DNA from 2 places in the Pseudarthrobacter sp. MM222 genome. Region 2 is predicted to be linked to the other one. Evidence: riboswitches for the same ligand, from Rfam matches in the RefSeq annotation. Region 2 holds a riboswitch; the other holds the start of a gene.
What was found. Region 2 has a riboswitch for glycine ahead of gcvP (aminomethyl-transferring glycine dehydrogenase). Riboswitches for the same ligand answer to the same signal wherever they lie in the genome.
Positions count from the first base shown of each region.

Region 1: it holds a riboswitch for glycine, as region 2 does, so the genes downstream of both, gcvP (aminomethyl-transferring glycine dehydrogenase) here and gcvP (aminomethyl-transferring glycine dehydrogenase) in region 2, are expected to answer to the same signal.

Region 1 is NZ_OX352321.1:3,728,155-3,739,972, reverse strand. It holds gene OM977_RS17155 (primary-amine oxidase) at 1-1,482, shown strand, start outside; gene OM977_RS17150 (hypothetical protein) at 1,492-1,929, shown strand; gene OM977_RS17145 (VOC family protein) at 1,979-2,350, shown strand; gene OM977_RS17140 (MOSC domain-containing protein) at 2,369-2,941, opposite strand; glycine riboswitch at 3,055-3,152, shown strand; glycine riboswitch at 3,154-3,260, shown strand; gene gcvP (aminomethyl-transferring glycine dehydrogenase) at 3,312-6,179, shown strand; gene gcvT (glycine cleavage system aminomethyltransferase GcvT) at 6,190-7,326, shown strand; gene gcvH (glycine cleavage system protein GcvH) at 7,564-7,947, shown strand; gene glyA (serine hydroxymethyltransferase) at 7,944-9,281, shown strand; gene OM977_RS17115 (L-serine ammonia-lyase) at 9,397-10,794, shown strand; gene lipA (lipoyl synthase) at 10,809-11,816, shown strand.
Region 2 is NZ_OX352321.1:727,949-739,766, forward strand. It holds gene OM977_RS03500 (sigma-70 family RNA polymerase sigma factor) at 1-290, shown strand, start outside; gene OM977_RS03505 (Dps family protein) at 430-912, shown strand; gene OM977_RS03510 (MFS transporter) at 1,009-2,634, opposite strand; gene OM977_RS03515 (TetR/AcrR family transcriptional regulator) at 2,703-3,242, shown strand; glycine riboswitch at 3,457-3,555, shown strand; glycine riboswitch at 3,557-3,674, shown strand; gene gcvP (aminomethyl-transferring glycine dehydrogenase) at 3,714-6,581, shown strand; gene gcvT (glycine cleavage system aminomethyltransferase GcvT) at 6,592-7,740, shown strand; gene gcvH (glycine cleavage system protein GcvH) at 8,218-8,601, shown strand; gene glyA (serine hydroxymethyltransferase) at 8,598-9,935, shown strand; gene OM977_RS03540 (L-serine ammonia-lyase) at 10,140-11,552, shown strand; gene OM977_RS03545 (TspO/MBR family protein) at 11,557-11,818, opposite strand, start outside.

The DNA of each region.
Region 1 (11,818 bases), 1.3 Mb from region 2:
CTGGCGTTCGTGCAGGAATTTCCGGAGGACAGCGCCTGGGCGCACCCGGTGGACGGCCTCGTTGCCTACGTGGATGTGGTCGGCAAGAAAGTGACGCAGGTCCTGGACCTCGGAGCCGTGGCTGTCCCGGCCGAGCACGGCAATTACACCGATCCGGAACTCACCGGGCCGTTGCGGACAACGCAGAAGCCTATCAGCATCACCCAGCCCGAGGGCCCCAGCTTCACCGTCACCGGCGGCAACCACGTGGAATGGGAGAAGTGGAGCGTCGACGTCGGGTTCGACGTCCGCGAAGGAGTTGTGCTGCACAACCTCGCATTCCGCGACGGCGACAGGCTCCGCCCCATCATCAACCGGGCATCCATCGCCGAAATGGTGGTTCCCTACGGCGACCCGTCGCCCATCCGGTCCTGGCAGAACTACTTCGACACCGGCGAATACCTGGTCGGCCAGTACGCCAACTCCCTCGAGCTGGGATGCGACTGCCTCGGCGACATCACCTACCTCAGCCCCGTCATCAGTGACGCGCTCGGCAATCCGCGCGAAATCCGCAACGGCATCTGCATGCACGAGGAGGACTCGGGCATCCTGGCGAAGCACAGCGACCTCTGGTCCGGCATCGGCTACACCCGCCGGAACCGCCGCCTCGTCATCTCGTTCTTCACCACCATCGGCAACTACGACTACGGCTTCTACTGGTACCTCTACCTCGACGGCACCATCGAATTCGAGGCCAAGGCGACCGGCGTAGTCTTCACCAGCGCCTTCCCCGACGGCGGCTCGGACAACATCTCTCAGCTCGCCCCCGGCCTCGGCGCTCCCTTCCACCAGCACCTCTTCAGCGCACGGCTGGACATGGCGGTTGACGGATTCACCAACCGGGTGGAAGAAGTGGACGTCGTCCGTCAGGCCATGGGCAAGGGCAATGAACGCGGCAACGCATTCTCCCGCAAGCGCACCGTGCTCGCCCGTGAGTCCGAAGGCGTCCGGGAAGCTGATGCCCGCTCAGGCAGGGTCTGGATCATCTCCAACCCCGAATCCCTGAACCGTCTGGGTGAACCCGTGGGCTACAAGCTCCACGCGGAAAACCAGCCCACGCTGCTCGCGGACCCGGGATCCTCCATCGCCGCACGCGCCGCCTTCGCCACCAAGGACCTCTGGGTCACCCGCTACGCCGACGACGAGCGCTACCCGACGGGCGACTTCGTAAACCAGCATCCAGGCGGAGCCGGCCTGCCGGCCTACGTAGCCCAGGACCGCGACATCGACGGGCAGGACATCGTGGTGTGGCACACCTTCGGGCTGACGCACTTCCCGCGTATGGAGGACTGGCCCATAATGCCCGTGGACTCCGTGGGCTTCAAACTGCGGCCTGAAGGCTTCTTCGACCGGAGCCCGGTCCTGGATGTTCCGCCGGGTCGGGATGCCAGCTGCGGGCAGGGCGGCTCGTCGCATCAGGCCGCCGGCCACTGCCACGGCTAGGCACTTGGCATGACACTGGCCGCGGGACGGGTCCGTCAGGGGCCCGTCCTGCACCCCCGCCTCTGTGCCGTTCTTACGGCCGCATCGTGCCTCACACACCTGTGGCTCGCAGTCGAAAATCACCACGGCGCCTGGCTGAACGCGGTGATGTTGGCGCTGGCCGCCGTGTGTGTTCCCTGCACCGTGCACATCTGGCGGCACAGCAGGATCACGGCCCTTCGACAGGTCATGGCTTCTGCGCTGTTGATGGTGGCGGTCCATGGCTTCCTGCTGCTGGGGAGCGGCGCGTCCGGCCACGGCCACCAGGCCGGCGTCGCAGGCACCGGCGACCCCTCGGCCACCACCGATCTGCTGGCCGTAGTAGCTCTGGAAATAACGACGGCGCTGCTCGCCGCCACGCTCGTGGCGCGGCTGAGGGTCAACCAGCAGCGCCTTCCCTCGACGTAGCCGCGCGTATCATCGGTAACATCCGTCCCTCAAGAGAGTGGAGTAACCCATGCAGCTCGGCGCTTTTTCGATCAGCCTCGCGGTGAAGGACATCGCGGCTTCTGCCGCGTTCTACGAGAACCTTGGCTTCAGCAGTTTCGGGGGCGACCCGAACCAGAACTGGTTGATCCTGAAGAACGGCGAGACCGTCATCGGCCTCTTCCAGGGAATGTTTGAGAAGAACATGCTCACGTTCAACCCGGGCTGGAACCAGAACGCGGAGGCGGTGGACGCGTTCACCGATATACGCGAACTCCAGCGGGAACTCAAAGCCAAGGGCATGGAGTTCCTGTCCGAGGCTGACGAGGGAACGACGGGGCCGGCGAGCTTCATCGTCCTGGATCCGGACGGCAACCCGGTGCTCGTCGATCAGCACGTCTGATCTGCGGACCGGACCGGGCTAGGGCAACCGGGACGGGCGCAGCAAGGTCGCGTCGCCTGCGCGCTCTGGGTCCAGCTGCACGGGACTGATCAGGACGGCGGGTCCGCGGTGCAGGACGCCGTCGGACAACACCTGGCAGCGCATTCCGCCCCGCCCCCGCATGGCCTTGTGGGCACCCGGGGCGAGCATCTCGTCCATCCAGGCACAAGGGTGAGCAGGCCGCCCGGCCTTGAGCCGCACCAGGTCGCCGCGGGATTCCAGCGCGAAAGCGTGTCCGAGCAGCGGAGCCAGCTGGGCTCCCCGGAGGACCACGTTGCGCCGGGTCAGGAGCGGGTCGAACGGCTCGACGCCCAGCTCTAAGGCCATCGCTTCGAGGGCCTCGGCCGCGATCAAGGTGACTGCTGCATCCATGTGCGCGGCCTTGCCGAAGAACCGGTCACCGACGACGCCCTTGCCGGCCACCAGCTCTGCCTGCCCGGCGTCGGTGGTGGGGACATCGGCTGCACCCTCGCGCGCGCGGCCGAAGTAAGCGTGCGCCGGCGACACGAGCAGATGCAGGACCTCAACGTCGTACCTGTAGCTAGCCGTCATACTTCAAAGCTATCGTCTGGGGGTAAACAACGACACATGTGAACCGGCTCCTTGCATCCCGTCCGCCCAAGAGGTAGCGTGTGAGCCGTGTCACCCACCAGTGGCACGGCTTATGATCTGCGGCGGGAGAGTCCTGCCGGTACGTTCAGCAGGCGCCGTAGGAGCAAATCCTCCCCAGGAATCTCTCAGGCCCACGTACCGCCGCGGCAAGGCAACTCTGGAAAGCAGTCCGGGAAACCGGGCTCACCGACGGTGCAAGTGGCGCGCTGCTAACAGCAGGCAAAACGGAAACTCTCAGGTCCAATACAGAGCGGGGAGGAACCCGAATCATCGTGGCACTTTGGCGCCACCTGAATTATGGAGTTCCTCAATGACGGTTCAATCGTCCCCGTCCACGTTCGCAGACCGCCACATCGGCGCGCGCCGCCAAACCGACATCGACGCCATGCTCAAGGTCATCGGCTACGACAGCCTTGACGGCCTCGTCGACAACGCCGTGCCCGCTTCGATCCGCCAGGAAAAGCCGCTCAACCTGGACAGCGCACTGAGCGAGGTCGAGGTCCTGGCCGAACTGCGCACGCTGGCCGCGAAGAACAAGACCGCGGTCCAGATGATCGGCCAGGGCTATTACGACACGGTCACCCCGCCGGTGATCCGCCGCAACATCCTCGAAGCCCCCGCTTGGTACACCGCCTACACGCCCTACCAGCCCGAAATCTCCCAGGGCCGGCTCGAGGCGCTGCTGAACTTCCAGACCATGGTCCAGGACCTCACCGCGCTCCCGGTAGCCAACGCGTCCCTGCTCGACGAAGCCACCGCCGTCGCCGAGGCCGTGCTCCTGATGCGCAGGGCCAATAAGTCCGCAGGACAGAACGCAGCGGCCCAGCACGGAAAGACCGTCCTCGACGCCGACTGCCTCCCGCAGACCATCGCCATCGTTCGGGGCCGCGCCGAAGCCCTCGGCTTCGAGGTGGAGGTCGCGGACCTCTCGAAGGGACTGCCCGACGGCGTCATCAACGGCGTCGTCCTGCAGCAGCCCGGCGTCTCCGGCCGCGTGTTCGACCACACCGCCGTGATCGCCGATGCCAAGGAACGCGGCGCCCTCGTCACCGTCGCCGCAGACCTCCTTGCGCTCACGCTGATTACCCCTCCGGGCGAGCAGGGTGCTGACATCGCCGTCGGATCCACGCAGCGACTGGGCGTGCCGCTGTTCTTCGGCGGCCCGCACGCGGCCTACATGGCGGTCCGGAACGGCATGGAACGCACGCTCCCCGGCCGTATCGTCGGTGTCTCCAAGGACAATGCCGGCGTCCCGGCCTACCGGCTGGCGCTGCAGACCCGCGAGCAGCACATCCGCCGGGAGAAGGCCACGTCCAACATCTGCACCGCGCAGGCGCTGCTGGCCATCGTCTCCTCGTTCTACGCCGTCTACCACGGCCCCGACGGACTGAAAGCCATCGCCGAGACCGTCCACAACCGCGCCCGCGGACTCGCCGCCACGCTGAAGATCGCGGGCCGGGAACTGGTGAGCGACTCCTTCTTCGATACAGTCACGGTCCGCGTTCCCGGCAAAGCCTCCAAGGTCATCACCGCCGCGGAGGCCCGGGGCATCAACCTGCGCCTCATCGATGCGGACACAGTTGGCGTGTCAGTCGATGAGACTACGACGGCGGAGGTCATCTCCGCGGTAGTCGTCGCCTTTGGTGCCGGTCCGGTTGTGGAGGCCAAGGGTTTCGAGCTGCCCGAATCGGTGCTGCGTACTTCCGAATTCCTGCAGCACCCGGTCTTCAACTCCCACCGCTCCGAGACCCAGCTGCTCCGCTACATCCGGAAGCTCTCGGACCGGGACCTGGCCCTGGACCGCACCATGATCCCGCTCGGCTCCTGCACCATGAAGCTGAACGCCACCGCCGAGATGGAGGCCATCTCCTGGCCGGAGTTCGCCTCCATCCACCCCTTCGCCCCGGAATCCCAGACCGCCGGCTGGCGCGAACTGATCAGCGGCCTCGAAGCTGACCTTGCCGAGATCACCGGCTACGACCAGGTGTCCATCCAGCCCAACGCAGGCTCGCAGGGCGAGCTCGCCGGGCTGCTGGCGATCCGCGGCTACCATCATTCCCGCGGTGACCAGCAGCGCAACGTCTGCCTGATCCCGGCCTCCGCCCACGGAACCAACGCCGCCTCCGCCGTTCTGGCTGGTATGAAGGTGGTCGTCGTGGCCACCGCCTCCGACGGCACCATCGACCACGCGGACCTCACCGCCAAGATCGAACTGCACAGGGACGCCCTGTCCTGCATCATGATCACCTACCCGTCCACCCACGGTGTCTACGACGCCGACGTCCGCGAGGTCTGCGACGCGATCCACGCCGCCGGCGGCCAGGTCTACGTCGACGGCGCCAACCTCAACGCCCTCGTCGGGCTGGCCCAGCCGGGACAGTTCGGCGGCGACGTCTCGCACCTGAACCTGCACAAGACCTTCTGCATCCCGCACGGCGGCGGCGGACCGGGCGTCGGTCCGGTCGCGGCCAAGGCCCACCTGGCACCCTTCATGCCGGGCGATGCCAACAACGCGGACCCCGCGAACGGCGCCGACGGCACCCCGATCTCCGCCTCCCGCTACGGTTCGGCCGGCGTGCTGCCGATCTCCTGGGCCTATGTGAAGCTCATGGGCGGCCAAGGCCTGACCGAGGCCACGAGGTCCGCGCTGCTGGCCGCGAACTATGTCGCCTCGCGCCTGGATGAGCACTTCCCGGTGCTTTACACCGGCGAGAGCGGACTTGTGGCGCACGAATGCATTCTGGACCTGCGCGAACTGACCGCCAGGACCGGCGTGACCGCCGAGGACGTGGCCAAGCGCCTGATCGACTTCGGCTTCCATGCCCCCACGCTGTCCTTCCCGGTGGCCGGCACCCTGATGGTGGAACCCACCGAGTCCGAGGACCTCGCCGAGATCGACCGCTTCATCGAGGCGATGATCACCATCCGAGCCGAAATCGAGCAGGTGGCCCACGGTGACTTCACCGTCGAGCAAAGCCCGCTGCGCAACGCACCACACACGGCTGCCGCCGTCGTCTCCTCTGACTGGGACCGGGCGTACCCGCGCGAGCAGGCCGCGTTTCCCGTCCACACGCTCCGGCAGGACAAGTACTTCCCGCCCGTCGGCCGCATCGACGGCGCGGCAGGGGACCGGAACCTGGTCTGCTCCTGCCCGCCCCTCTCCGAGTTTGAAAACTAAGGATCCCCTGATGACTGAGAACTACACGGCCCTCTACGAAGAGCACAAGAAGGCCGGCGCCTCCTTCACCGACTTCGGCGGCTGGCAGATGCCCCTGAAGTACAACTCCGAGCTGTCCGAACACCACGCCGTGCGCAACGCCGCAGGCCTGTTCGACCTCTCCCACATGGGCGAAGTCTGGGTCACCGGCCCGGACGCCGCCGCGTTCCTGGACTACGCCCTCGCCGGCAAGCTGTCGGCCGTGGCCGTGGGCAAGGCCAAGTACTCGCTATTCTGCCAGGAAGACGGCGGCATCATCGATGACCTGATCTCCTACCGCCGCGAGGAGCAGAAGTACCTGGTGGTCCCCAACGCCGGCAACGCCGCGGTGGTCGCCGCAGCACTGGCGGAACGGGCCGGGTCCGGCAAAGAGGGAGGATTCGATGTCACGGTGGAGGACGTTTCCGACGCGACTTCGCTGATCGCCGTCCAGGGGCCGAACGCAGCGGTCATCCTGCTGACGCTGGTCCCGGCCGAGCAGCACGAGCTGGTCACCGAGCTCAAGTACTACGCCGCGGTTGAGGTTCAGATCAACGGACAAGACCTGCTGCTGGCCCGCACCGGCTACACCGGCGAGGACGGCTTCGAGATCTACCTTCCCAACGAGGACGCAGCCGGCCTGTGGGAGGCATTGCTGGAAACCGGTGCCGGCCACGGCCTCATCCCCGCCGGTTTGGCCTGCCGCGACTCGCTGCGCCTCGAAGCCGGTATGCCGCTTTATGGCAATGAGCTCTCCCGCGAAGGGAACCCCTACGCAGCAGGCTTGGGCCCGGTTGTCTCGCTCGCTAAGGAGTCAGACTTCATCGGCAAGGCAGCCCTGAGCGAACTTAAGGCAGCGGGCGCCGGCGCCACCACCGGGCGCAAGCTCGTTGGCCTCAAGGGCCTCGGGCGCCGGGCCGGCCGCGGCCACTACCCGGTGCTCAAGGACGGCAACGCGGTTGGCGAGGTCACATCCGGCCAGCCGAGCCCCACCCTGGGTTACCCCATCGCGATGGCCTACGTCGACGTCGAGCACGCAACTCCCGGCACCGCCCTGGACATCGACCTGCGCGGCAAGGCAGAGCCGTTCGAAGTCGTCGCACTGCCGTTCTACAAGCGCGAAAAGTAGCCGTTGCTAACGGCCCCGTCGGGGCCGGCCCCTCTGGACGCTCTCTCACCTTCCGCAGGGTTTGAGCCGACGCTCTCTCACCTTCCGCGCGTTTGGGCCGTCGTTCTCTCACCTTCCGCGCGTTTGGGCCGTCGTTCTCTCACCTTCCGCAGGGTTTGGGCCGACGCTCTCTCACCTTCCGCAGGGTTTGAGCCGACGCTCTATCACTTTTCACACACCAGATTGAAGGAAATACACATGGCAAAAGTTGTTGCTGAACTGAAGTACTCCGCCGAGCACGAGTGGGTTGCTGTTGACGGATCGGGGCCTACCGGCGTCGGGATCTCCGCTGTGGCTGCCGACGCCCTGGGCGACATTGTGTACGTGGACCTGCCCGAGGTGGGCTCGGTGGTGACCGCGGGGGAGACGTGCGGGGAGGTGGAGTCGACCAAGTCGGTCTCGGACCTGTATGCCCCGGTCACCGGCGAGGTCGTGGAGATCAATGATGAAGTTGTTTCGGATCCCGCCCTGATCAACAGCGACCCCTATGGTGCCGGCTGGCTGTTCAAGGTCGCTGTGACCGAAGAAGGCCCGCTGATGTCCGCTGAAGAGTACGCAGCAGCCAACGGTGGCGAACTGTGAACGCCGCCGCAGGCAGCACAACAGTCGCAACGGCAACGTTCGAGCAGGTCATTTCGCCGAGCCTGGATGCGGACCTGTCGGCGCTGGATCCGGAGATCGCGGCGAAGATCGATGATGAGCTGACCCGCCAGCGCGAGGGCCTGGAGATGATCGCCTCGGAGAACCACACGGCCAGGGCCGTGATGCAGGCGCAGGGTTCCGTGCTGACGAACAAGTACGCCGAGGGCTACCCGGGCAAGCGCTACTACGGCGGCTGCGAGCACGTCGACGTCGTCGAGCAGCTCGCGATCGACCGGGTCAAGGCCCTGTTCGGCGCCGGGTACGCGAACGTGCAGCCGCACTCCGGCGCGCAGGCCAACGCCTCGGTGATGCACGCCCTGATCAAGCCCGGGGACACGATCATGGGCCTGAACCTGGCCCACGGCGGGCACCTCACCCACGGCATGAAGATTAACTTCTCCGGCCGGCTCTACAACGTGATCCCGTACCAGGTCCGGGAGGATGACCACCGGATCGACATGGCCGAGGTGGAGCGCCTGGCCCGGGAACACCAGCCCCGGCTGATCGTGGCCGGCTGGTCCGCGTACGCCCGGCAGCTGGACTTCGCCGAGTTCCGCCGGATCGCCGACTCCGTGGGCGCCTACCTGATGGTGGACATGGCCCACTTCGCCGGCCTGGTCGCGGCCGGGCTGCACCCCTCCCCGGTGCCGCACGCGCACGTGACCACGTCCACGACGCACAAGACCCTCGCCGGTCCGCGCGGCGGGATCATCCTGAGCAACGACGCGGACATCGCCAAGAAGATCAACTCGGCCGTGTTCCCCGGCCAGCAGGGCGGCCCGCTGGAGCACGTCATCGCGGGCAAGGCCGTGGCGTTCAAAATCGCCGCGTCCCCGGAGTTCAGGGAACGGCAGGAACGCGTCCTCGCCGGGGCCCGGATCCTCGCCGAGCGGCTCATCCAGCCGGACGTGACCGCGAAGGGGATCAACGTGATCTCCGGCGGCACCGACGTGCACCTGGTCCTGGTGGACCTGCGTGAGTGCGAACTCAACGGCCAGCAGGCCGAGGACCGGCTCGCGGAAATCGACATCACCGTCAACCGCAACGCCGTGCCGTTCGATCCGCGCCCGCCGATGGTCACCTCGGGGCTGCGGATCGGCACCCCGGCACTGGCGACCCGAGGTTTCGGCGAGGCAGCGTTTGCCGAAGTCGCGGAGATCATCGCGGAGGCCCTGACCGCCGACGCCGGCGCGGACCTCTCCGGCCTGCGCTCCCGGGTGGAGGCCCTCGCGGCCGCCCACCCGCTCTACCCCTCAGTCGCGAACCTCGCCTGACGCTGTTTGGGCTTACCGCACCGGTCCCGGTTTATTGGGGGCCGGGACCGGTGCGGTAGGCCCCGCCTTTAGCCATTGACCATCATTCTCACTTTTTCAGCGGAAGGCACCCACCATGGCTGTTGGAGTCTTTGACCTTTTTTCCATCGGAATAGGACCATCCAGTTCGCACACCGTGGGCCCCATGCGGGCCGCCGCAGTCTTCGCCGAAGAGCTCAAGGCCTCCGGAATCCTTGACCGGGTGGCGTCGCTGCGCGTGGACCTCTACGGCTCCCTCGCCGCCACCGGGCACGGCCACGGCACCATGACCGCGATCCTGCTTGGCCTGGAGGGCTTCCACCCTGAGCTGATCCTGCCCGAGGAAGTGGAGGCACGGCTCGCCGCGATCGCCGAAACCGGAACGCTGCAGCTGGCCGGCGCCGTCCCCCTGCCGTACGGCGTGAAGGACATGGTGCTGCGCCCGCTCACCATCCTGCCCCGGCACACCAACGGCATGACATTCACCGTCTTCGCCGCCGACGGCGAAGTCCTGCGCAGTGCCACGTTCTTCTCCGTAGGCGGTGGCTTCATCGTCCGCGAGGGCGAGGAGGACGCCGCGCTCAAGGAACTCGACGAGTCCAAGCAGGAGCTTCCGTTCCCCTTCCGCACCGCCGCCGAGCTGCTGGAACACTGTCAGAAAACCTCGCTGAGCGTTAGCGAGGTGATGCGGATCAATGAAGAAGACAGCTACACCGAGGAGGAGATCCGGGAAGGCCTGCTGCACATCTACTCCGTCATGGAGGGCTGCGTCCAGGTCAGCCTCAAGCGCGAAGGCCTGCTCCCGGGCGGGCTGAAGGTCCGGCGCCGGGCCCCCGACTGGCACGAGCGCCTGATGAAGGAGGACAAGGACCGGGACCCGAAGTACTGGCAGGAATGGGTGAACCTGATTGCCCTGGCCGTGAACGAGGAGAACGCCTCCGGCGGCCGGGTGGTCACCGCGCCCACCAACGGCGCCGCCGGCATCATTCCCGCCGTGCTGTATTACGCCCTGCACTTCGCCCCCGGGATGGACAAGGCCACCCAGGCGGACCGCGACGACGTCGTGGTTAAGTTCCTGCTGACCGCGGCCGCCGTCGGGGTGCTCTACAAGGAACAGGCCTCGATCTCCGGAGCCGAGGTCGGCTGCCAGGGCGAGGTGGGCTCGGCGTCGTCGATGGCCGCCGCCGGCCTGGCCGAAGTTCTGGGCGGCACCCCGCAGCAGGTGGAGAACGCCGCGGAAATTGCGATGGAGCACAACCTGGGACTGACCTGCGACCCGATCGGCGGGCTCGTGCAGATCCCCTGCATCGAACGCAACGCGATCGCCGCAGCGAAGGCGATCAACGCCGCCAAGATGGCGCTCTGGGGCGACGGAACCCACCGGGTGTCCCTGGACGAGGTCATCGTGACCATGCGCGAGACCGGCAAGGACATGAGCTCCAAATACAAGGAAACGGCCATGGGCGGCCTCGCCGTCAACGTCGTCGAATGCTGAAGGAAAGAGAACAAATGACACTGGCACCAGAAGGCCGGAAGATGCTGCGTATCGAGCAGCGAAATGCGGCCACACCGGTGGAACGTAAGCCGGAATGGATCAAGGCCAAGGTCCAGATGGGCCCGGAGTTCGTGCAGCTCAAGAACCTGGTCAAGAAGGAGGGCCTCCACACTGTCTGTGAAGAGGCCGGCTGCCCCAACATCTTCGAGTGCTGGGAAGACAAGGAAGCGACCTTCCTGATCGGCGGGTCCGAATGCACCCGCCGCTGCGACTTCTGCCAGATCGATACGGGCAAGCCCTCCCCGGTGGACATGTTCGAACCCACCAAGGTGGCCCGCTCCGTCCAGGCGATGCAGCTGCGCTACGCCACGGTCACCGGAGTGGCCCGCGACGACCTCGCCGACGAGGGCGTCTGGCTCTACGCCGAAACGGTCCGCAAGATCCATGAGCTCAACCCGGGCACCGGCGTCGAACTCCTGATCCCGGACTTCTCCGGCAAGCCGGAGCACATCGCGGCGATCTGCGACTCCAAGCCCGAGGTGTTCGCCCACAACGTCGAGACCGTCCCGCGGATCTTCAAGCGCATCCGGCCGGCGTTCCGCTACGACCGCTCCCTGGACGTGATCACGCAGGGCCGCAAGCTGGGCATGGTGACCAAGTCCAACCTGATCCTGGGCATGGGCGAAACGCGGGAGGAAATCTCCGAGGCGCTGCGGGACCTGCATGAGGCCGGCTGCGACCTGATCACGATTACGCAGTACCTGCGCCCGAGCGAGCGGCACCTGCCGGTGGACCGCTGGGTCAAGCCGCAGGAGTTCGTTGACCTGCAGCACGAAGCCGACGAGATCGGCTTCCTCGGCGTCATGAGCGGTCCGCTGGTGCGGTCTTCCTACCGCGCCGGCCGGCTGTGGGCCACCGCGATGCGCAAGAAGGGCTGGGAAATCCCCGCCGAGCTCGCGCACATCGAAAGCTCCGGCAGCACCCGCCAGGAAGCCAGCTCACTGCTCGCCGCCACTGCCTGACC
Region 2 (11,818 bases):
GCTACGTGGTGGAGGAGATCTACTTCGGCGACAGGACCGTAAAGGAACTCGCCGCGGAACTCGGCTCCACCCACGCGGCAGTGTCTCAGCAGCGTTCCGAAGCCATCCGCCTGATGCGCGACGGACTCACGGCACACTACTCGGACGAACCCGGGCAGAGCTTCGAGCCGCAATCCCGGATCACACCCAGGCGCCGGAATGACTACTTGTCCCAGCTGGCCGAGGCAACCACCGGCGGCATCACCCGCGCCATCTTCCCCGCGGCATCCATGCTCAACGAAGCGGTCTAGGTACCGCCCAAAACGGGGTAGTAAGCCGACTTAGTAAGCTGACCGAGAAATTTTACTGCGCCGGTCGCCGTCGGAATCGCTCTGGGGTAGCGTCGGAACTATCGGACCTAACGGTATTCGGACCTACTCAGGAGGACGCATGAAAGCTTCACCTACCCTCACCGCCAACTGTCAGGCAGTGCTCGTGGACCTGATCGAGCTGCATGTCCAGGGCAAGCAGGCGCACTGGAACATCGTGGGAACGAACTTCCGGGACCTGCACCTGCAGCTGGACGAAATCATCGAAGCAGCCCGCGCCTTTGCCGATGAGATGGCTGAGCGCATGCGTGCCCTGCACGCACTGCCGGACGGCCGCAGCTCCACGGTCTCCAAGTCCACCTCCCTGGCCGAGTTCCCCGCCGGACTGATTAACACCAAGGACGCTATCGACAAGATCGTCGCCGCGCTTGACGCCGCTGTCGGCACCATGCGCAAGGTCCATGACGAAGTGGACGAAGAAGACCCGACGACGGCGGACCTGCTGCACGCGTTCATCGCCAAGTTCGAGCAGTACGCCTGGATGGTCAATGCGGAGACCATGCGCGCCACCGCCAACGTCACCACCCCCGAGAGCAAGAAGTAGCCTCAGCGCTCAGCGCAGTCCAAGCGCCCGCGCCGGGTACTCCCCGGCGTCGGGCGCTTGGCATTTAAGCCCGACTGGAGGGCAGCCTCAAACGGCCTATTTGGCGGTCGGCACCTTTCGCAGGACGACGGCGGCCAGCACCGAGGCGCCCGCCATCAGCACCAGTGCGATAGCCGCCGTCACGTGCACGCCGGAATCGAAGGCGGCACGGGCAGCCGCAGTCACGGCTTCCGCCAGCGGGCCGGGAAGGGCCTGCGCCAGGTCCACGGCACCGGCCAGCGTTTCCCGGGCTTGGGCAACCCCCTCCGCCGGTGCAGCCTCGGCGACGCCGTCCGGGAGCCGGAGGTTGCCCTGGTAGGAGGCAGTCAGAATGGAGCCGAGGATGGCGGTGCCCAGCAGGGACCCCACCTCGTAGCCGGTCTCGGAAATGGCCGCCGCCGCGCCGGACTTCTCCGCGGGCGCCGCCCCGAGGATCAGGTCATTGGAAATGGTCTCCGCCGCGCCGACGCCCAGGCAGAGGATCAACAGGGCCGCCAGCAGGAGCGCCGGGCCGTTGCCGTGGTCGCCGAAGGCCACCAGGCCGTACCCCGTGGCGCTCAGCAGCAGTCCGCCGGCCACGACGAAGCCCGGCCGGACGGTCCGCACCAGCGGCACCACCAGCAGGCCGGCCGCAACGGTGGCGATCAGGGCGGGGACCATGGCGACGCCGGACTCCGAGGGGGACTGGCCCTCCAGCAGCTGCAGGTGCTGGGCGAGGAAGAGAATGAAGCCGTTGAAGGAAAACAGGGCCAATACGTTCGCCGTGATGGCCGTGCTGAAGACACGGTTGCCGAACAGGCTGACATCCAACAGCGGCGCGGTCGGGCGCGGAGCAGCAGTGTGAGCGGCAGCCGTCCCCGTTCCGCGGAGTTCCTGGCCGTCCCGCAGCAAGGCCTGCTGCCGCCGGATGAAGACGTACCCCATCAGCAGGCCGAAGCCGATCGCTGCCAGCGGCACCAGGGACAGGCCGTGCGTGGCCAGTTCCTTGATGCCATAGACCACCGGCACCATCACCAGCAGGGACAGGGCGATGCTGGGAACGTCCACCCGGCCGGGATTCGGATCGCGCGACTCCGGAATCAGGAACACTCCGAGCGCCAGCAGCGGCAGGATGATCGGCACCGCTACCAGCAGGACCGCGCCCCACCAGAAGTGCTCCACGAGCCAGCCCCCGAAAATCGGGCCCAGGGCGGCGCCGCCGGAGAAACCCGCTGCCCAGATGGCCACGGCCAGCCGGCGGCGGTTCGGCTCAGGGAATATGTTGCGGATCAGGGACAGTGTGGAGGGCATCAGCATTGCGCCGAAGAACCCGAGCCCCGCCCGCCCGGCGATCAGCCATTCGGCGCTGGGCGCGAAGGCCGTGACGGCCGAGACGGCGGCGAAGCCGGTGCTGCCGATGAAGAGCAGGCGGCGGCGTCCGATCCGGTCACCGAGGCTCCCCATCGCTACCAGAAGGCCGGCCAGCACCAGGGGATAAGCATCCACAATCCACAGCAGTTCGACCCCGGACGCGTCGAGGCTGCGCGCGATGGCGGGCAGCGCGAAGGTGAGCGCCGTGTTGTCCACCGCGACCAGCAGTACCGGGAACATCAGCAGGGAAAGTGCCAGCCAGTCACGCCACGGCGCCCGCGGTGCGGATGCCGGCCTCGCGCCGGTGGCTGCAGGAATCGATGTAGTCCTCATAACCGATAACTATACCGTCCAGACGGTACAGTTAAGAAATGCGCGTTTAGACGGGCATGATGGAACCCATGCCCAGAAAACCCGTCGCCCGCGAAGCTGTCCTTGACGCCTTCGAATCCCTGCTGATCGAAGAGGGTGAACGGGCAGCAACGTTGGACGCCGTCGCCCGGCTGGCCGGCGTCTCCAAGGGCGGCCTGCTCTACCATTTCCCGAACAAGGAAGCCATGGTCTCCGTGCTGTTGGAGCGGCTCGACCGGCTCCTTGGCGAGGACCTCGGGAGGATGGCCGCTGCGCCGGAAGGGGCCGCCGCCTACTTCATCAAATCCTCGGTCTGGGCGGACACTCCGATGGACCGCGTCTTTGTTGCCGCGACCCGGCTGGCCGAGGTGGCCCACGAGGAAACGCTGCAGCGGATCGCGGCCGCCCAGGCCGGCTGGCTGGAGCTGCTGGCGGCCGACGTCGGGCCCGGCATGGCCAAAGCCGTGCTCTATATGGGGGACGGACTGTATTTCAACGCGATGCTGGCCCGCGGCCCCGGCGGACCGCTCCCGGAAGTGGAGGGCGACGTCGAAAGCCTCCTGGCCGCCGTCGAACGGCTGCGCGGCTGAGCTGGACGCGGGGCAATCCCGTCCGCCGAGGTCGCCGGAAGCGCGCGGAGTCGCCGGAACTTTCCGGCGACTTCGCAGCGCTCCGGCGAATTCGCGTCCGACGGCGGTGCTGGCGCGTAACTCCCGCCGGAGCAGGGTCATTGGTTTGCGGAGCGGAGCCGGGCGTAGGACAATGGAGGCTGTGACTGTGGTCACGAGCAATTGAATATGCCATTGATCTGCGGCGGGAGAGTCCTGCAAGTAGGTACAAGCAGGCGCCGTAGGAGCAAATCCTCCCCAGGAATCTCTCAGGCACATGTACCGCCGCGGCAAGGCAACTCTGGAAAGTAGCAGGCTGTCCGCTGACATGCTGTGCTCACCGACGGTGCAAGCGGAGCCATGCGAGAGCACGGGCGCCGCGGAAACTCTCAGGTCCAATACAGAGCGGGGAGGAACCCGAATCAATGTGGCGTACCCTGCGCCGCCTTAGTTATGGAGTTCCTTGTGACTGTTACCTCAGCCTCCACGTCCTTCGTTGACCGGCACATCGGCGCGCGCCGTCAGTCCGACGTCGACGCCATGCTGAAGGCTGTCGGCTACGACACCGTCGACGCCCTCGTGGACACCGCCGTGCCGAAGGACATTCGGCAGGACTCCCCGCTGGCGCTGGGCGAAGCCCTGAGCGAGGTCGAGGTCCTCGCCGAACTGCGCCAGCTGGCCGCGAAAAACAAGACCGCGGTCCAGATGATCGGCCAGGGCTACTATGACACCCTCACCCCGGCCGTCATCCGCCGGAACATCCTCGAGGCGCCCGCCTGGTACACCGCCTACACGCCCTACCAGCCCGAAATCTCCCAGGGCCGGCTCGAGGCGCTGCTGAACTTCCAGACCATGGTCCAGGACCTCGTCGGCCTGCCGATCGCCAACGCGTCCCTGCTGGACGAAGCCACCGCCGTCGCCGAGGCCGTGCTGATGATGCGCAGGGCCAACAAGAACAAAGAAGCGCGCGACGGCAAGACCGTCCTCGACGCCGACTGCCTGCCGCAGACCATCGCGATCGTTCGGGGCCGCGCCGAAGCCCTCGGCTTCGAGGTCGAGGTCGCCGACCTCTCCAAGGGCCTGCCCGACGGCGTCATCAACGGCGTCGTCCTGCAGCAGCCGGGTGTCTCCGGCCGCGTGTTTGACCACACGGCTGTGATCGCCGATGCCAAGGAACGCGGCGCCCTCGTCACCGTCGCCGCAGACCTGCTGTCCCTCACGCTGATCACCTCCCCGGGCGAGCAGGGTGCTGACATCGCCGTTGGATCCGCCCAGCGCTTCGGTGTCCCGCTGTTCTTCGGCGGCCCGCACGCGGCCTACATGGCCGTGCAGAAGGGCCTCGAGCGGTCCATGCCCGGCCGTCTCGTGGGCGTGTCCAAGGACAACGCCGGCGTCCCGGCCTACCGGCTGGCGCTGCAGACCCGTGAGCAGCACATCCGCCGGGAGAAGGCCACGTCCAACATCTGCACCGCGCAGGCGCTGCTGGCCATCGTCGCCTCGTTCTACGCCGTCTACCATGGCCCCGACGGCCTGAAGGCGATCGCCGAGACCACGCACGGCCACGCCCGGACCATTGCCGCGTCGCTGAAGGCGGCCGGTCTGGACGTGCTGCACACGAGCTTCTTCGACACCGTCACCGTTTCGGTCCCGGGCAAGGCGGCACAGATCATCGCCGCCGCCGAGGCCAAGGGCATCAACCTGCGCAGCATCGACGCGGACACCGTCGGCATCTCCGCGGATGAAGCCACGACGGCGGCCATCGTCGCCGAGGTCGTGGCCGCGTTTGGCGCGAGCGTCATCGACGCAGGCCCCGATGCCGGGTTCGGCCTGGACACCGCCGTCGAACGCACCTCGGACTACCTGCAGCACCCGGTGTTCAACACGCACCGCTCCGAGACCCAGTTGCTGCGCTACATCCGCCGGCTCTCGGACCGCGACCTCGCGCTGGACCGCACCATGATCCCGTTGGGATCGTGCACCATGAAGCTGAACGCCACGGCCGAGATGGAGGCCATCTCCTGGCCGGAGTTCGCCTCCATCCACCCCTTCGCCCCGGAATCCCAGACCGCCGGCTGGCGCGAACTGATCGAGGACCTGGAAGCCCAGCTGACCGAGATCACGGGCTATGACCAGGTCTCCATCCAGCCGAACGCCGGCTCGCAGGGCGAGCTTGCGGGCCTGCTGGCCATCCGTGGCTACCACCTCTCCCGCGGTGACGATCAGCGCAACGTCTGCCTGATCCCGGCCTCCGCGCACGGCACCAACGCGGCCTCGGCCGTCCTGGCCGGCATGAAGGTGGTGGTCGTGGCCACGGCCTCCGACGGCACCATCGACCACGCGGACCTGACCGCCAAGATCGAGGCCCACAAGGACGCCCTGTCCTGCATCATGATCACCTACCCGTCCACGCACGGCGTGTTCGACGCCGACGTCCGCGAGGTCTGCGACGCGATCCACGCCGCCGGGGGCCAGGTCTACATTGACGGCGCCAACCTCAATGCCCTCGTGGGCCTGGCCCAGCCGGGCCAGTTCGGCGGCGACGTCTCGCACCTGAACCTGCACAAGACCTTCTGCATCCCGCACGGCGGCGGCGGACCGGGCGTCGGCCCGGTCGCCGCCAAGGCCCACCTGGCACCCTTCATGCCGGGCAACGCCGCGGACCCCGCGAACGGGGCCGACGGCACGCCGATCTCCGCGTCCCGCTACGGTTCCGCCGGCGTGCTGCCGATCTCCTGGGCCTACGTGAAGCTCATGGGCGGCCAGGGACTGACCGAGGCCACAAGGTCGGCTCTGCTTGCCGCCAACTACATTGCGGCCCGGCTCAACGACTACTTCCCGGTGCTGTACACCGGCGAAGGCGGCCTCGTTGCCCACGAGTGCATCCTGGACCTGCGCGAGCTCACGGCGAAAACCGGCGTCACCGCCGAGGACGTGGCAAAGCGCCTGATCGACTTCGGCTTCCACGCCCCCACGCTGTCCTTCCCGGTAGCCGGCACCCTGATGGTGGAGCCCACCGAGTCCGAGGACCTCGGCGAGATCGACCGCTTCATCACGGCCATGGTCGCCATCCGCGCCGAGATCGACCAGGTGGCCCACGGTGACTTCACCGTGGAGCACAGCCCGCTGCGCAACGCCCCGCACACGGCTGCTGCAGTCATCAGCACCGACTGGACCCGCGAGTACCCGCGTGAGCAGGCCGCGTTCCCCGTCCACACGCTCCGGCAGGACAAGTATTTCCCCCCGGTCGGCCGGATTGACGGCGCGGCAGGGGACCGGAACCTGATCTGCTCCTGCCCGCCCCTCTCCGAGTTTGAAAACTAAGGATCCCGAGATGACTGAGAAATACACGGCCCTCTACGAAGAGCACAAGAAGCTCGGCGCCTCCTTCACGGACTTCGGCGGCTGGCAGATGCCGCTCAAGTACAGCTCCGAGCTTGCCGAGCACCACGCCGTGCGCAAGTCCGCCGGGCTGTTCGATCTCTCCCACATGGGCGAAGTCTGGGTCACCGGCCCGGACGCAGCGGCGTTCCTGGACTACGCCCTCGTCGGCAAAATCTCCGCGATGGCGGTCGGCAAGGCCAAGTACTCGCTGATCTGCAACGGGGACGGCGGCATCATTGACGACCTCATCACCTACCGCCGCCCGGCTGCTGCCGACGGCACGGACAAGTTCCTTGTGGTCCCCAATGCCGGCAACGCCAAGGTCGTGGCTGCGGCCCTGGCCGAGCGGGCTGCAGGATTCGACGTCACCGTCAATGACGCCTCCGCCGAGACCTCGCTGATCGCCGTGCAGGGGCCGAAGGCCGAGGAGATCCTGCTCCGCCTCGTCCCGGCCGCGCAGCACGAGCTCGTCACCGGCCTGAAATACTATGCCGCCGTCGAGGTCCCCTTTCTGTCCGGCGGCGCCAGCCAGGACCTCCTGCTGGCCCGCACCGGCTACACCGGCGAAGATGGCTTCGAGATCTTCGTGACGAACGACGCCGCCGCGGCTCTGTGGCAGGCCCTCATCGCCGTGGCTGAGGAGGGCGAGCTGACGCCCGCCGGGCTCGCCTCCCGCGACTCGCTTCGGCTTGAGGCCGGGATGCCGCTGTACGGCAATGAGCTCTCTTTGGAAGGCGATCCGTTCGCCGCCGGCCTGGGTCCCGTCGTCGCGCTGTCCAAGGAAGGCGACTTCATCGGCAAGGCCGCCCTGGCCGCCAAGAAGGAAGCCGGCGCCGGTGCCACCACCGGCCGGAAGCTGGTCGGCCTCAAGGGCCTCGGGCGCCGGGCCGGCCGCGGCCACTACCCGGTGCTCAAGGACGGCAACGTCGTCGGCGAAGTGACCTCCGGCCAGCCGAGCCCCACGCTGGGTTACCCCGTCGCGATGGCCTACGTCGACGTCGAGCACACAACTCCGGGCACGACGCTAGACATCGACCTGCGCGGCAAGGCCGAGCCGTTCGAAGTCGTGGCACTGCCGTTCTACAAGCGCGACAAGTAGCCCAGCGCCAGCGGGTTCTCGGGTGCCGTCGGTGCTGTGGCTGGCTCCGGGCCGGCTGGCCCCAGTTTTCACGCGTGCTGCTCCTTCGTCGCTTTGACGCACGCTTTCGAAAACCGCGGCCAGCCGCCCCTCGAGAACACGTCACCTCCCGTTCCAAGCAGCTTGGGAAGCGCATTTCGAAGGCCAAAGGTGCTGGGGATGAAGCGCCTGCCGGGGGTCGGCTCTGGAAGAATACGAACGGCCACTGTTTCTTCCCGGAGAACAATGGGCCCCGGAAACGTAACTGGATTTCAGCGGCAGGGGAGCGGATTCCGGAAGCGTGCGTCTAAGGGAGCGGCGCGTCCGCCCAGCGGGCGCCTTCGCGACCGAGCACGCGGAGGAATTCGGTTTCCGGCCGCGTAACCCGCCAAGGTCAGTCCGTAACCCAGCAACAATAGATTTAGCACCAAGACCACTCCGAGACTTAGGAAAAAACACATGGCAAGAGTTGCCCCTGAACTGCAGTACTCCGACGAGCATGAGTGGGTTGCACGGGAGGCCGGGAACGTTGTGTCCATCGGCATTTCGGCGGTGGCGACGGACGCCCTGGGCGACATCGTCTACGTTGATCTGCCAGAGGTCGGCTCGGCGGTGACGGCGGGGGAGACCTGCGGCGAGGTGGAGTCCACCAAGTCCGTCTCGGACCTGTACTCCCCGGTCACGGGCGAGGTCACGGAGACCAACCCGGCCGTCGTCGACGACCCGGCGCTGATCAACAGCGACCCTTACGGGGCCGGCTGGCTCTTCAAGGTCGCCGCCGAGTCCGATGGACCGCTGCTCTCGGCCCAGGAGTACGCGTCCAAGAACGGCGGCGAACTGTGAACGCCGCCGCAGGCAGCACAACAGTCGCAACGGCCACCTTTGAGCAGGTTCTTTCGCCGAGCCTGGATGCGGAGCTGTCGGCGCTGGATCCGGAGATCGCGGCGAAGATCGATGATGAGCTGACCCGCCAGCGGGACGGCCTGGAGATGATCGCCTCGGAGAACCACACGGCCAGGGCCGTGATGCAGGCGCAGGGTTCGGTGCTGACCAACAAGTACGCCGAGGGCTACCCGGGCAAGCGCTACTATGGCGGCTGCGAGCACGTCGACGTGATTGAGCAGCTCGCGATCGACCGGGTCAAGGCCCTGTTCGGGGCCGGGTACGCGAACGTGCAGCCGCACTCCGGCGCGCAGGCCAACGCCTCGGTGATGCACGCGCTGATCAAGCCCGGGGACACGATCATGGGCCTGAACCTGGCGCACGGCGGGCACCTCACGCACGGCATGAAGATCAACTTCTCCGGCCGGCTCTACAACGTGATCCCGTACCAGGTCCGGGAGGATGACCACCGGATCGACATGGCCGAGGTGGAGCGCCTGGCCCAGGAGCACAAGCCCCAGCTCATCGTTGCCGGCTGGTCCGCGTACGCCCGGCAGCTGGACTTCGCCGAGTTCCGCCGGATCGCTGATTCCGTGGGCGCCTACCTGATGGTGGACATGGCGCACTTCGCCGGCCTGGTCGCGGCCGGCCTGCACCCGAGCCCGGTCCCGCACGCGCACGTGACCACGTCCACGACGCACAAGACCCTTGCCGGTCCGCGCGGCGGGATCATCCTGAGCAACGACGCCGAGATCGCCAAGAAGATCAACTCGGCCGTGTTCCCCGGCCAGCAGGGCGGCCCGCTGGAGCACGTCATCGCCGGCAAGGCCGTGGCGTTCAAGATCGCCGCGTCCCCGGAGTTCAGGGAACGGCAGGAACGCGTCCTGGCCGGAGCCCGGATCCTGGCCGAGCGGCTGGTCCAGCCGGACGTGACCGCGAAGGGGATCAACGTGATCTCCGGCGGCACCGACGTGCACCTGGTCCTGGTGGACCTGCGTGAGTGCGAACTCAACGGCCAGCAGGCCGAGGACCGGCTCGCGGAAATCGACATCACGGTCAACCGCAACGCCGTGCCGTTCGATCCGCGCCCGCCGATGGTCACCTCGGGGCTGCGGATCGGCACCCCGGCGCTGGCGACCCGCGGTTTCGGCGAGGCTGCGTTTGCCGAGGTTGCGGAGATCATCGCCGAGGCGCTGACCGCCGACGCCGGCGCGGACCTCTCCGGCCTGCGCTCCCGGGTGGAGGCCCTCGCCGCCGCCCACCCGCTCTACCCCTCAGTCGCGAACCTTTCCTAGGGTCCGCAGGACAGAAGACGACAGAAGTAGTAATACAGAAGTAGAGAAGTACAGAAATGCAGTTCAGATCACGATGCCCGGGCGGCCGCCACAAGCTGCCGCCCGACGTCGTGTATCCGGCCGCGCTGCCGCCAACCAGCGGCAGCACAGCCTTCCGGCAGGACCATCTGCCGGGCCACAGTTAGACCTAGTTAGGAACCGACAATGGCTGTTGGAGTCTTTGACCTTTTTTCCATCGGAATAGGACCGTCGAGTTCGCACACCGTGGGCCCCATGCGGGCCGCCGCAGTCTTCGCCGAAGAGCTCAAGGCCTCCGGAATCCTTGACCGGGTGGCGTCGCTGCGCGTGGACCTCTACGGTTCCCTCGCCGCCACCGGGCACGGCCACGGCACTATGACCGCGATCCTGCTGGGCCTGGAGGGCTTCCACCCGGAGCTGATCCTGCCCGAGGAAGTGGAGGCACGGCTCGCCGCCATCGCCGAAACCGGCACCCTGCAGCTGGCCGGCGCCGTCCCTCTGCCGTACGGCGTGAAGGACATGGTGCTGCGCCCGCTCACCATCCTGCCCCGGCACACCAACGGCATGACATTCACCGTCTTCGCCGCCGACGGCGAAGTCCTGCACAGTGCCACGTTCTTCTCCGTAGGCGGCGGCTTCATCGTCCGCGAGGGCGAGGAGGATGCCGCGCTCAAGGAACTCGACGAGTCCAAGAAGGAACTGCCCCTGCCGTTCCGCACCGCCGCGGAACTGCTGGGCCGCTGCCAGTCCAAGGGCCTCTCGATCGGCGAGATCATGTTCGTCAATGAGCGTGCGTCCCGGACCGAGGAGGAGATCCGCGAGGGCCTGCTGCACATCTACTCCGTCATGGAGGGCTGCGTCCAGGTCAGCCTCAAGCGCGAAGGCCTGCTCCCGGGCGGGCTGAAGGTCCGGCGCCGGGCCCCCGACTGGCACGAGCGCCTGATGAAGGAGACCCGCGATCAGGATCCCGACTACCGGGACCCGAAGTACTGGCAGGAATGGGTGAACCTGATTGCCCTGGCCGTGAACGAGGAGAACGCCTCCGGGGGCCGGGTGGTCACCGCGCCCACCAACGGTGCCGCCGGCATCATTCCCGCCGTGCTGTATTACGCCTTGCACTTCGCCCCCGGGATGGACAAGGCCACTCAGGCGGACCGCGACGACGTCGTGATCAAGTTCCTGCTGACCGCGGCCGCCGTCGGGGTGCTCTACAAGGAACAGGCCTCGATCTCCGGAGCCGAGGTCGGCTGCCAGGGCGAGGTGGGCTCGGCGTCCTCGATGGCCGCCGCCGGCCTGGCCGAAGTTCTGGGCGGCACCCCGCAGCAGGTGGAGAACGCCGCGGAAATTGCGATGGAGCACAACCTGGGACTGACCTGCGACCCGATCGGCGGGCTCGTGCAGATCCCCTGCATCGAACGCAACGCGATCGCCGCCGCGAAGGCGATCAACGCCGCCAAGATGGCGCTCTGGGGCGACGGAACACACCGGGTGTCCCTGGACGAGGTCATCGTGACCATGCGCGAGACCGGCAAGGACATGAGCTCCAAATACAAGGAAACGGCCATGGGCGGCCTCGCCGTCAACGTCGTCGAATGCTGAAGCATTAGTTGTGCAGCGCTGCCCACGCGTTGAGCGACGAGGCGAACACGATCCATGACAGGTACGGCAGCATCAGCAGTCCTGCGGTGCGGCTGATGGGACCGAAGCGCAGCACCGTGACGGCCACCGCCACGGCCAGGGCGACAATGACGAGGAAGCCGATCCAGAGCGCCGGGGTGCCCATCGCCGGGTAGAGCCCGAAGAACACGGGCGTCCAGAGCAGGTTCAGGACAAGCTGCACGCCGTAGGCCGTCAGGGCCGCCCGG